Regions from separate parts of the Ornithinibacillus jepli genome, predicted to be linked through region 1. Evidence: riboswitches for the same ligand, from Rfam matches in the RefSeq annotation. Region 1 holds a riboswitch; the other holds the start of a gene.
The links. A riboswitch is a leader RNA that binds a small molecule or an ion and turns the genes downstream of it on or off. The one in region 1 is predicted to bind S-adenosylmethionine.
Positions count from the first base shown of each region.

Region 2: it holds a riboswitch for S-adenosylmethionine, as region 1 does, so the genes downstream of both, metK (methionine adenosyltransferase) here and AB1K81_RS08550 (O-acetylhomoserine aminocarboxypropyltransferase/cysteine synthase family protein) in region 1, are expected to answer to the same signal.

Region 1 is NZ_JBFEGG010000002.1:115,019-120,802, forward strand. Features, by position in the region: gene cls (cardiolipin synthase) at 1-525, opposite strand, end outside; gene AB1K81_RS08535 (Rossmann-fold NAD(P)-binding domain-containing protein) at 671-1,228, shown strand; gene megL (methionine gamma-lyase) at 1,200-2,414, opposite strand; gene rarD (EamA family transporter RarD) at 2,770-3,681, shown strand; SAM riboswitch class I at 3,738-3,855, shown strand; gene AB1K81_RS08550 (O-acetylhomoserine aminocarboxypropyltransferase/cysteine synthase family protein) at 3,954-5,657, shown strand; gene metX (homoserine O-acetyltransferase MetX) at 5,681-5,784, shown strand, end outside.
Region 2 is NZ_JBFEGG010000003.1:544,175-549,958, forward strand. Features, by position in the region: gene AB1K81_RS14460 (ABC transporter ATP-binding protein) at 1-105, opposite strand, end outside; gene AB1K81_RS14465 (ABC transporter substrate-binding protein) at 117-1,112, opposite strand; gene pckA (phosphoenolpyruvate carboxykinase (ATP)) at 1,411-2,997, opposite strand; SAM riboswitch class I at 3,194-3,300, shown strand; gene metK (methionine adenosyltransferase) at 3,422-4,618, shown strand; gene AB1K81_RS14480 (gamma carbonic anhydrase) at 4,671-5,198, opposite strand; gene mnmM (tRNA 5-(aminomethyl)-2-thiouridylate-methyltransferase MnmM) at 5,217-5,774, opposite strand.

The sequences.
Region 1 (5,784 bases):
CACCCTAACTTCCACACCCTCTTTAGCCTTTTTCATTAACACGTTGGCAATTTTTTGCCCTAATTCATCATTGCGAATAATGTAATAGAGTAGATGAATATGATTAGTTGCCTTTTCCATATCGGCTAATAGTGATTTAAACTTCGATTCACCATCTACAAATATATCGATCTGATTGTTTTGGGTAAAGATAGCATCATCATTTCGTAAATGTAAATAGTATAAGTCCTTATATTCCTTCAAATCATGAAAAATAAATTCATCTTTTTCAATGGATCTAAGCTGTGATTGAACAATCTTTTTTACCCCAAGTTTTGCCTTTAAATCCCAAGTGAAGATTCGCTTTCCGCTTATTCTTCTTCCAAAAATCAAATAAACTAAGAACCCGACTACTGGGATAAAAAGTAATACCATTAGCCATGCCCAAGTAGCTGACGCATCCTTACGCTCTAGAAAAACAATAGAAATCCCTAATGCAATGTTAAAAATAATAATAGCAAATAACAAATATGGCATGAATTCCATACCAATTACCCCTTTGAGTTTTATTAATAAAAATTGATACTAGTTACCACACTAATTCATATAAGTAACTTTAGCATACTACTGGAATGCTCGATTATACAAAACTACTCATTATATAATAATATAACAGAAGGGAGATGAAATCATGAGTAAAGATTTATTTGCATTAGTAATTGGTGGAACTGGCATGTTAGAAAAAGTATGTCACTTTCTAGCCATAGAAGGCTATGATGTATATGTTGTACATCGGGATAAAACGAGATTTCAAGCGATGCAATCAAGGAGTACACATCCTGATAAGCTATTTTCTATTAGGGTTGATTACCATGATGAAAAGACACTTCAAAAGAAAATTCAAGAGACAATCCAAATTAAGGGTTGTTGCCCGGATATAATCGTAAGTTGGATCCATAATTCTGCACCGAATGCATTACCTACGATATTAAAAGAAGTTAGCGTGAGGAAGAAACCGTGGAAGCTCATCCATGTTCAAGGGAGCTCTTCATTTTTCGTAAAAGAAAACACGACTGTACCCGAAGTGTGCGAATACAGACGTGTCTATTTAGGCTTTGTTTTAGAAAATGAAAACGCTAGGTGGCTTACTCATGAAGAAATCGCAAATGGCATCATTAAAGTTATTCATGGTGATTATAAAGAAACCGTTATAGGCACGCTTAAGCCTTGGAATAAGCGTCCGAGTTAATATTAATTTGATTTAGGGCACTCTCTAAGTCTGCCCAAATATCTTGCCAAGCTTCAAGTCCTACTGACAGACGGATTAATTGATCCGTTATCCCCATCTTTTCCCTAGATTCTTCTGGTACTACTGCATGGGTCATCGTAGCTGGATGCTCAATTAATGTTTCGGTGTCCCCTAATGACACGGCTATTTTTAAGAATGAGAGCTGGTTTAAGAAGGCTTGTGCGTCTTGCTTTTCTCCTTTTATTTCAAAGGAAATGACTCCCCCACCACGCTTCATCTGTCTTTTCATAATAGAATAATCCGGATGAGCTTCATCACTTGGATAGTAAACATTCGTAACATTTGGGTGAGTCTTTAATCGCTTAAATATCTCTTCCGCATTATCACAATGTCTCTCCATCCGAACAGGCAACGTCTTTATCCCTCTTAATAATAACCACGCATCAAAAGGAGCCATGACACCACCGATGTCCTTTAATGTTGTCATGGCAACTTCATTTAAAAATTCCTTTTTCCCCACGGCAAGACCGGCTATGACATCTCCATGTCCACCAATATATTTCGTTGCACTATGAATGACCACGTCACAGCCCAACTCTAATGGATTTTGTAAATAAGGAGATGCGAAAGTATTATCCACGACAACTGGAATACTGTATTCTTTGGCAACCCTTGCTACCATTTGTAAGTCAATTAGCTTCATCGTTGGATTAATTGGAGTTTCTACATAAATACATACGGTTTCTGGTTTAATTTTGGAACGTATTTCTTCCTCTGTCTCCATACTGGAAAAGTCATGTGTAATATTATATTTTTCTTTCATCATCGTTAGTAATCCGAATGTACAGCCATAAAGTCCTGAAGAACAGAGAATATGATCATTAGCCTTTGTTAAGGCAATTAGAATAGCAGAAACCGCTGCCATTCCTGAACCAAATGCAAGTCCTCTTTCCCCGTTTTCTAACGCAGCAATCCTTTCTTCCAGTATGGTTACGGTTGGATTTCCGAGTCGTGAGTAAATATAGCCACCTTCGTCACCGGCAAAGCGTCTTTCCCCTTGCTCTGCAGTGTTAAATGTATAGGTTGAGGTTTGGAACAATGGTGGGGTAAGGCTTCCTAACATATCTTTTGAATCGTACCCTTCATGAATAACGGATGTTTCCATATGCTTATATGAACGTGCCATTTTTCTCCTCCTCTTAGTAATAAAATAGATTTTTTTAAAAATAAAGAAAAGGTATTTTGCTCTGAGCAGCCCGTATACACGGAGACTCCTGCGGGAGGATAGGCATCGGTGAGACCCCGCAGGAGCGATAGCTCTGAGGAGGCTCACCAGCCGCCCGCGGAAAGCGGAGTGTATACGGGCTGCGGACCCGGTAAGGAGATTCTTACCAAAGGACCTTTTCTAAAAATAACTCTACTAATATCATATTCTATTACACCTAAAAATGAAAGCGTTTTCTTTTTAAGCCTTTTGATTGCGTTTTTGTGAAATCAGTTCTACAATTGTCTTTATTTATTATTAGAAAAGAAGGGGTAAGATGGAGCAGAAAACAGATAAAATTGGGGTTCTTTATGCGGCCTTTGCGTACGTCGTTTGGGGGCTTCTTCCGATTTATTGGAAGATTATTGATGATGTCCCTGCTGGGGAGATTTTGGCACATCGAATTATATGGTCCTTTATTTTTATGATTGTTGTCGTGCTAGTGATGCGAAAGTGGCGTGGGTTTATTAAAGAATGTATTCGTATTATGAAGGATAAGAAAAAGCTAATCAGTATTACACTAGCTTCTGTCGTAATCAGTTTAAACTGGTTAATTTATATTTGGGCTGTTAACAGTGACCATGTACTCCAAGCGAGTTTAGGGTATTATATCAATCCATTAGTTAGTATTTTACTAGCAATCATTGTACTGAAGGAAAAGCTAACGAAGAGCCAAACGGTTTCCGTTATTTTAGCAGGTATTGGGGTTTTATATTTAACGATTAGTTATGGTGTTTTCCCATGGGTATCGCTCGTTTTAGCTTTTAGTTTTGCATTATATGGGTTATTTAAAAAGATGGTCGATATTCCAGCCATGTATGGATTAACAATTGAAACGATGATTGTAACACCGATTGCGCTAATCTATTTAGGATTCATACCAGTACATTCTTTCTCTGTACAAAATATCACATCAACGGAAAATCTCTTTTTAATCGGTGCTGGTGCCATGACCGCCATACCGCTGCTCCTATTTTCTAGTGGAGCAAAGCGTATTCCACTTGCAATGGTAGGCATCCTGCAATATATTGCTCCAACTTTAATGTTATTCATTGGTGTATTTATGTATCATGAAACATTTACTACGGAGCATCTCATTGCATTTAGCTTTATTTGGGTCGCTCTAGTTATTTATTTAGGATCGATTTATCGATTCCCAATCCGGAAACTGAAATTACCGGAGCGCTAAATTTATTATTGACATATCATAGCCATACCGATAATATAATATTCAATAAATTAAATCTCTTATCAAGAGTGGTGGAGGGAATAGGCCCTATGAAGCCCGGCAACCTTAGGTGAAAGCAAGTCTTTCCTTAAAAGGTGCTAAATCCTACAGGTCAATTGATCTGGAAGATAAGAGGAGGAACGGTTACTTTTAAATACGTGCCCTCTTCTTAGGAAGAGGGCTTTTTGTTTCTCTTCTACCTCCAGATAACTAATCTTAAGGAGGAATTTTTTATGGAAAATTTTCACGTTGAAAAACTAGAGACAACATTACTTCACGGAGGGCAATTTCCTGACCCGACAACCGGTTCAAGAGCAGTACCTATTTATCAAACTACTTCTTATGTATTCCGCGATACCGAGCACGCACAAAACCTGTTCGGTTTAAAGGAACCAGGAAATATTTATACGCGAATCATGAATCCTACAGTTGATGCTTTTGAACAGCGGGTAGCATTACTGGAAGATGGTGTAGCAGCAGTAGCGACATCCTCTGGTATGGCGGCGATTACACTAGCAATTCTGAATATTGCAGGTACTGGAGATGAGATTGTTGCAGATAGTAATTTATATGGTGGTACATATAATCTGTTTGCAAAAACCTTACCGAAATATGGTATTACCGTTAAATTCGTAGATGGCACGAAGCTTGATGAAATAGAACAGGCCATTACGGATAAAACAAAAGCGGTTTTTGGTGAAATAATTACGAATCCTAGCTTGAATGTATTTGATGTGGAACAGGTCGCAAAAGTATGTCATAAATACCATGTCCCTCTTATTATAGATAATACTTTCGGTACCCCTATTCTTTCTAAGCCACTTACTTGGGGGGCAGACATAGTAGTACATTCCGCTACTAAATGGATTGGTGGTCATGGCACTACGATTGGTGGAATCGTTGTAGACGGTGGACGGTTCAATTGGAATCATCCTCGCTTCCCAGAATTCACTGAGCCGGATGAAAGCTATAATGGCCTTCGCTATGCAGATATTGGGTTAGCTGCTTATGCTACTAAGCTCCGGGTGCAGTTATTACGTGATATTGGGGCAAGTTTAAGCCCGCAAAATGCCTTTTTGTTACTCCAAGGTTTAGAAACGTTACATTTACGAATTGAACGTCACGTTGAAAACGCGAAGCTTGTTGCCAATTATTTAAACGAACACCCAGCTGTTGAATGGGTAAACTACCCAGGTCTTGCTAATCACCCGTCCTATGAATTGGCCCAAAAGTATTTGAAAGGTAGCTTCGGTTCCATTATAACCTTTGGTATTAAAGGTGGTAGAGAAGCGGGAAGAACGGTAATCGATTCTGTTAATCTATTTTCCCATGTAGCAAATGTAGGTGATGCAAAATCATTAATCATTCATCCCGCTTCCACTACTCATCAGCAATTAAACGTAGAAGATTTGAAGAAAAGCGGTGTATCCGAAGAACTAATTCGATTGTCGATCGGGATTGAATCTGCGGAAGATATAATCCTTGATTTGGATCAGGCAATTGCCAAGGCAACAAAGATTTCAGCAAACGTATTAGACACTGAATCAACTGTCTTGGAATGGCTAACTTCATCTCCATTTGAAAGAGCTAATGGTTCAATTCGAAAAAAGGTGATTGCCACTCTAAGTAATAGTCAACCTGCTGAATTTAAACAAACGATTGAACGATTAACTCAATATGGCTATACGGTGACCGATTTAGCAGAAACCGATCAAGCTGATATCCTCTATGTTCATGACAATGCCCTACCTCCAACAGTAATTGAGGAGTTAATAAATAAACAAATAAAAATCCTTTGGGTTGAAAAAACAGATACACATGACATCGTATTACAAAACGCAAAAGCAGCGGGGATTACAATCATTTCAAATCGGTTCCTATTAGATGCAATTTATTCTTCACGAGGAATTGAAAACAATCCTATACCAGCCGGGTAAATAACGTTTGAGGAGCAATATTAGTGAATACAACCTCCAAAGTAGCAAATATTGATATCGGAACACTTTTACTCGATTCAAGAGAAGAATTACCTGCTGTAACGCTAACATATGAACAAGTAGGTAC
Region 2 (5,784 bases), on a different contig from region 1:
AAACTCCCCTTCTTTAACCGAGAAGGAGATATCGTCCAAGGCTTTTGTATAACCGTCTTTAGTAAAATAGTGATGGGTTACATTTTCTAAGGTTAGAAAGGGCATGTTTTCCCTCCTTACTGATTGATTACTTCCTCTGCAATCTCTGTATTTACTAGTTCTTCGTAAGAAATCTCGCCATCAGGTAATTCCCCTGCTTCCTCCATGATGTCGGTTAAATTATTCCACTCTTCTTCATCAAGGACCGGATCGGTTGCAAAGGAACCTTGACTCTTATAACGTTCAATAGAAGAAATTAAAATGTCTAAATCTACATCTTCAAAATACCCTTGAATCGTTTTAGCAATTTCAGCAGAATCAGTTTCTTGCACCCAGCTTTGAGCTTTATAAATTGCTCTTGTGAATTTTTCGATATTTTCTTTATTCTCTTCAATATAGCTTTGTTTTGCCATGAATACAGTATATGGTACATGACCAGATTCTTCACCAAAAGAAGCTATTACATGGCCATTTCCTTCTTTTTCAAAAACACTAGCGGTAGGTTCAAATAATTGAACGTATTCATAATCTCCAGAAAGGAAAGCACCTGGGATATTTGCAAAGTCAATATTTTGATGTAAGGTTAAGTCATTATGTGGATCAATTCCATGTTGTTTTAAAACAAACTCCCCAACCATCTGTGGCATACCGCCTTTACGTTGTCCGAGGAAATTAGAGTCTTTTAAGTCTTTCCAATTAAAATTTGGATGTTCTTCCTTCGCTACTAGAAAGGTTCCATCGGTTTGGGTTAATTGAGCGAAGTTGACAGCATAGTCATTGGAATCTTGTGCATAAACATAAATGGATGTTTCTGACCCAACTAATGCGACATCAATTCCATCTGATAATAAGGCGGTCATTGTTTTATCTCCACCCCAAGTTGTTTGCAATTCTACATTTAATCCTTCCTCTTCAAAGAATCCTTTTTCTATAGCGACATATTGTGGAGCATAGAAAAGAGAACGAGTTACTTCTCCTAACTGAATGGTTGTATCTTCATTACTAGAACTACATGCAGAAAGGAATAACAGTACAATCAATGATACAACCGCAAGATACTTTATTTTTCTCATTCCATTCGACCCTTTCAACAACGAGAATTTTTATGCAAAAATTGAGAGCATTCTCTCTGTTTTGACTAAAGATTTAGAGATGGGAGTTCTCAGGTAAAAACAAGTTATTTACAACCACATAATATGCTCTGTGCAAAAATTGTGTGAATGCCTAGAAAATAATCCTTTTTTACAAAGAAAAAACCGACCTATAGGTTAGGTCGGTTTAAACTAGGACAGCTAGAAAAGTAGATTCCAGCCTTAAATTATAAGTTATAATTTAGTATATAAACCCTCTTGGGATGAGGACAAGATAATATTATTTAAAGAATGGCCCAGCAGCAGCAATTTCAGGACTAACATGTGTGAATTTCTTGAAATTATCATGGAATTTTTTAGCAAGGTCTTTAGCAGCAGCCTCATATGCTACTTTATCTTCCCATGTATTTTTAGGAACGAGTACTTCGTCGGGTACACCTGCAACATGAGCAGGGATATCTAAGCCGAATATTTCATCTTTAATCGTTTCTACACTATTTAGTTCCCCTTCTAATGCGGCATGAACCATTGCTCTCGTGTAGGAAAGTTTAATTCGGCTGCCAACTCCATAAGATCCACCAGTCCATCCTGTGTTAATGAGAAATACATTTGTATTATATAAATCTATCTTTTCCCCTAACATCGTGGCATATGTTGCTGGTGATAACGGAAGGAAAGGTGCACCGAAACAAGCAGAGAATGTTGCTTGAGGTTCCGTAACTCCGCGTTCAGTACCAGCTAGCTTACTAGTATAACCACTTAAGAAGTGATACATTGCCTGTTCTTTAGATAGCTTGCTAATAGGTGGTAACGTACCAGATGCATCTGCAGTTAAGAAAATAATGGTGTTTGGATGTCCTGCGATGCTTGGATTGACAATGTTATCAATATGTTCTAATGGATACGCAGCTCTGGTGTTTTCAGTTAAGGATGTATTATCATAATCCGGTTTACCTGATTCATCATCTAATACGACATTTTCTAATACAGAACCAAATTTGATTGCATTATATATTTGTGGTTCTTTTTCTTCGGATAGGTTGATACATTTAGCGTAACAACCACCTTCAATATTAAACACGCCGCTTGAACTCCATGCATGCTCATCATCGCCAATAAGTTTACGATATGGATCTGCCGATAACGTTGTTTTACCTGTTCCGGATAATCCGAAAAATAACGCAACATCACCTTCATTACCAACGTTTGCTGAGCAGTGCATGGACAGAATATTTTGTTCTGGTAATAAGAAGTTCATGATAGAGAAAATAGACTTTTTAATTTCTCCTGCATATTCTGTACCACCGATTAAAATAACTTTATGTTTAAAGGAAATAAGTATAAATGCTTCTGAATTTGTCCCATCTACTTTTGGATCTGCTTTGAAAGTTGGCGCAGAGATTACCGTAAAGGACGGATCATGAGAAGCTAGCTGTTCTTTTGTTGGTCGAATAAATAATTGCTTCGCAAATAAATTATGCCATGCAAATTCATTAATAACTTGTATTGGTAATTGATAGTTTTTATCCGCTCCAGCGTAACCGTCGAATACAAAAACCTCATCTTTTTGTTTTAAATGATTAATTACTTTTGTGTATAATTTTTCAAATATTTCTTCTTCGATTGGCTGGTTTACATTACCCCAATCTACTTTACTTTCAGATACGGAATCCTTTACAATGAACTTATCTTCTGGAGAACGGCCAGTATATTTTCCAGTAGTAGCGAGTACAGCACCTGTATTCGATAATATACCTTCATTTCGTGAAAGTACTTTTTCAACTAATCGAGCAACAGATAAATTTTTCTTTATACTTTGCTGCGTTAGAAGTTCTTCCAATAATGAGGTTTTCATTACTGTATTCATTAAAATTACCTACCTTTATTTAAGAGATTCAATACATTTGTTTCTTGAAATTAATTATTAGTATAACACATTCAATTAAATAGTCCATACTATTTGTTTATTTTTTATTGTATTATTTTATTAAAGTTTCGTGACAGTGGATTATACTGTTGACATAGGACAATTGATTCAGTTAATCTACAATAGAGCGGATACTCTCTTATTCAGAGTCGGTGGAGGGACAGACCCAGTGAAGCCCGGCAACCATCACTACGGTGAAAAGGTGCTAACCTGAGGCAAGGAAATTTCCTTGAACAATAAGAGCGAAAGGCTAGTAACCCCTTTCCTCATGTAATAAGGAAAGGCTTTTTTTATTGATTAAGGATATACTATCTGATAGATATTTGAGTTCCGTACCAAAGATATAGAGGGAGGATTTAGCCTAATGGCTAAGAATCGTCGATTATTTACTTCTGAGTCTGTAACAGAAGGTCACCCAGATAAAATATGTGACCAAATTTCGGACGCTATTTTAGATGAAATATTAAAAAAGGACCCATTAGCTAGAGTTGCATGTGAAACTACAGTAACAACTGGGTTAGTCTTAGTTGCTGGCGAAATTACGACAACTACTTATGTGGATATTCCGCAAGTTGTTAGACAAACAATTAAAGATATTGGTTATACTCGTGCAAAGTATGGGTTTGATGCTGATACTTGTGCGGTTTTAACTGCAATTGATGAGCAATCACCGGATATTGCAAGTGGTGTAAATAAGGCATTAGAAGCTCGGCTTGGCAAAATGACAGAAAGCGAAATTGATGCAATCGGAGCTGGCGACCAAGGATTAATGTTTGGTTTTGCATGTAATGAAACGAAAGAATTAATGCCATTACCAATTTCCTTAGCTCATAAGCTTTCCAAACGGTTAAGTGATGTACGTAAAGATGGAACTGTTGCTTATCTTCGTCCGGATGGAAAAACACAAGTAACCATTGAATATGATGAAGAAGATCAACCAGTTCGTGTAGACACAATTGTTATCTCTACCCAGCATTCACAAAGTGCCACATTAGAACAAATTGAAAAAGACATAATGGAACATGTGATTAAGCCAGTTGTTCCAGTTGAATTATTAGATGAGAAGACAAAATACTTTATTAACCCGACAGGACGCTTTGTGATTGGTGGACCACAAGGGGATGCTGGATTAACAGGAAGAAAAATTATTGTAGATACGTATGGTGGATATGCTCGCCACGGTGGAGGAGCGTTTAGTGGTAAGGATCCAACTAAAGTTGACCGTTCAGCTGCATATGCTGCTCGTTACGTAGCAAAAAACATAGTAGCAGCAAAACTGGCTGATTCATGTGAAGTCCAACTTGCCTATGCAATCGGAGTAGCGGAACCGGTTTCCATTGCAATCAATACATTCGGTACTGGTGAAGTCAGTGAAGAAGAGCTAGTAAATGCTGTTCGAGACATTTTTGACCTACGACCTGCTGGCATTATTCGTATGCTTGACTTGCAAAATCCAATTTACAAGCAAACAGCTGCTTATGGGCATTTTGGAAGAACTGATGTAGAATTTCCGTGGGAAAAAACAGATAAAGTAGAAGCGTTATTAGAACTAACAAAATAAAGTATAAAAAGCTTAGAACTGATAACTACAAGTTCTAAGCTTTTTTCTAGTTTTAATATTCCAGCCCTAAATTAGTATGTTTTTTATAAAAATGTCCCTTTTCAACATAAGAGGTACGAACACGTTCCATTTCTTTATAATCAGCTCCATTTAGTTCTCGTACTACTTTTGCTGGTCTTCCCATAACTAATGTATGTGGTGGAATCTTTTTACCAGGTGGAACTAAACTCCCCGCACCAACAAAAGCGCTTTCGCCAATTTCAGCCCCATCTAATATAATAGACCCCATACCGATTAAAGCATTTTTTCTTATGATAGAAGAATGAAGTGTTACTTGGTGCCCAACTGTAACATCATCTTCAATAATTAGAGGATTATTGGGACTTTGATGAAGCATGGATAAATCTTGAATACTAACACGTTTACCAATTCTTGTTGGAGCAACATCTCCACGTATTACAGTTTTAAACCATATACTAGATTCTTCTTCAATAGTTACATCCCCAACAATAACAGCATCCTTGGCTACAAAAACAGTTGGATGAATAGAAGGTGATATGTTTTTATAATGATGAATCAATTTAAAACCACTCCTTGATTATTTTTTCTGTATCGCGATTATAAATGGAGGATTATTCTTTTGATTGATAAAACCATATTGAAGTACACTATACTGCTTTTGATCTAGCGAGATGACATGCTTTAAAATAGTATTTTTTTCTTCCTGTCCACCTTCATGTCCATAGTAAACTACTAGAATAATCCGTCCATTTTTCTTGAGATGTTTTAATATAGTATCAATTGCTCTTACGGTGGACTCACCTTTTGTAATAATAGATTTATCGCTTTTTGGTAGATAACCGAGATTAAATATGGCACCTCCGATTTCTATATCCTTAAATAAATAGTTTTCAATATTCTCATGGCTATCTAAAACTAGTGAAACGTTCGTACAATGATGTTCCACTAATAATTGATCAGTATTATCAATCGCTTGTTCTTGAATATCTAATGCTATTACTTCCCCAGTTTCTCCAACTAATTTACTTAAAAATAATGTGTCATTACCGTTACCACATGTAGCATCAATAACTGTCTCTCCTGGAGAAATAATTTCTTCTAATAAATGGTGTGAATAGTTTAATATGCTTTTCATCCTAAGTACC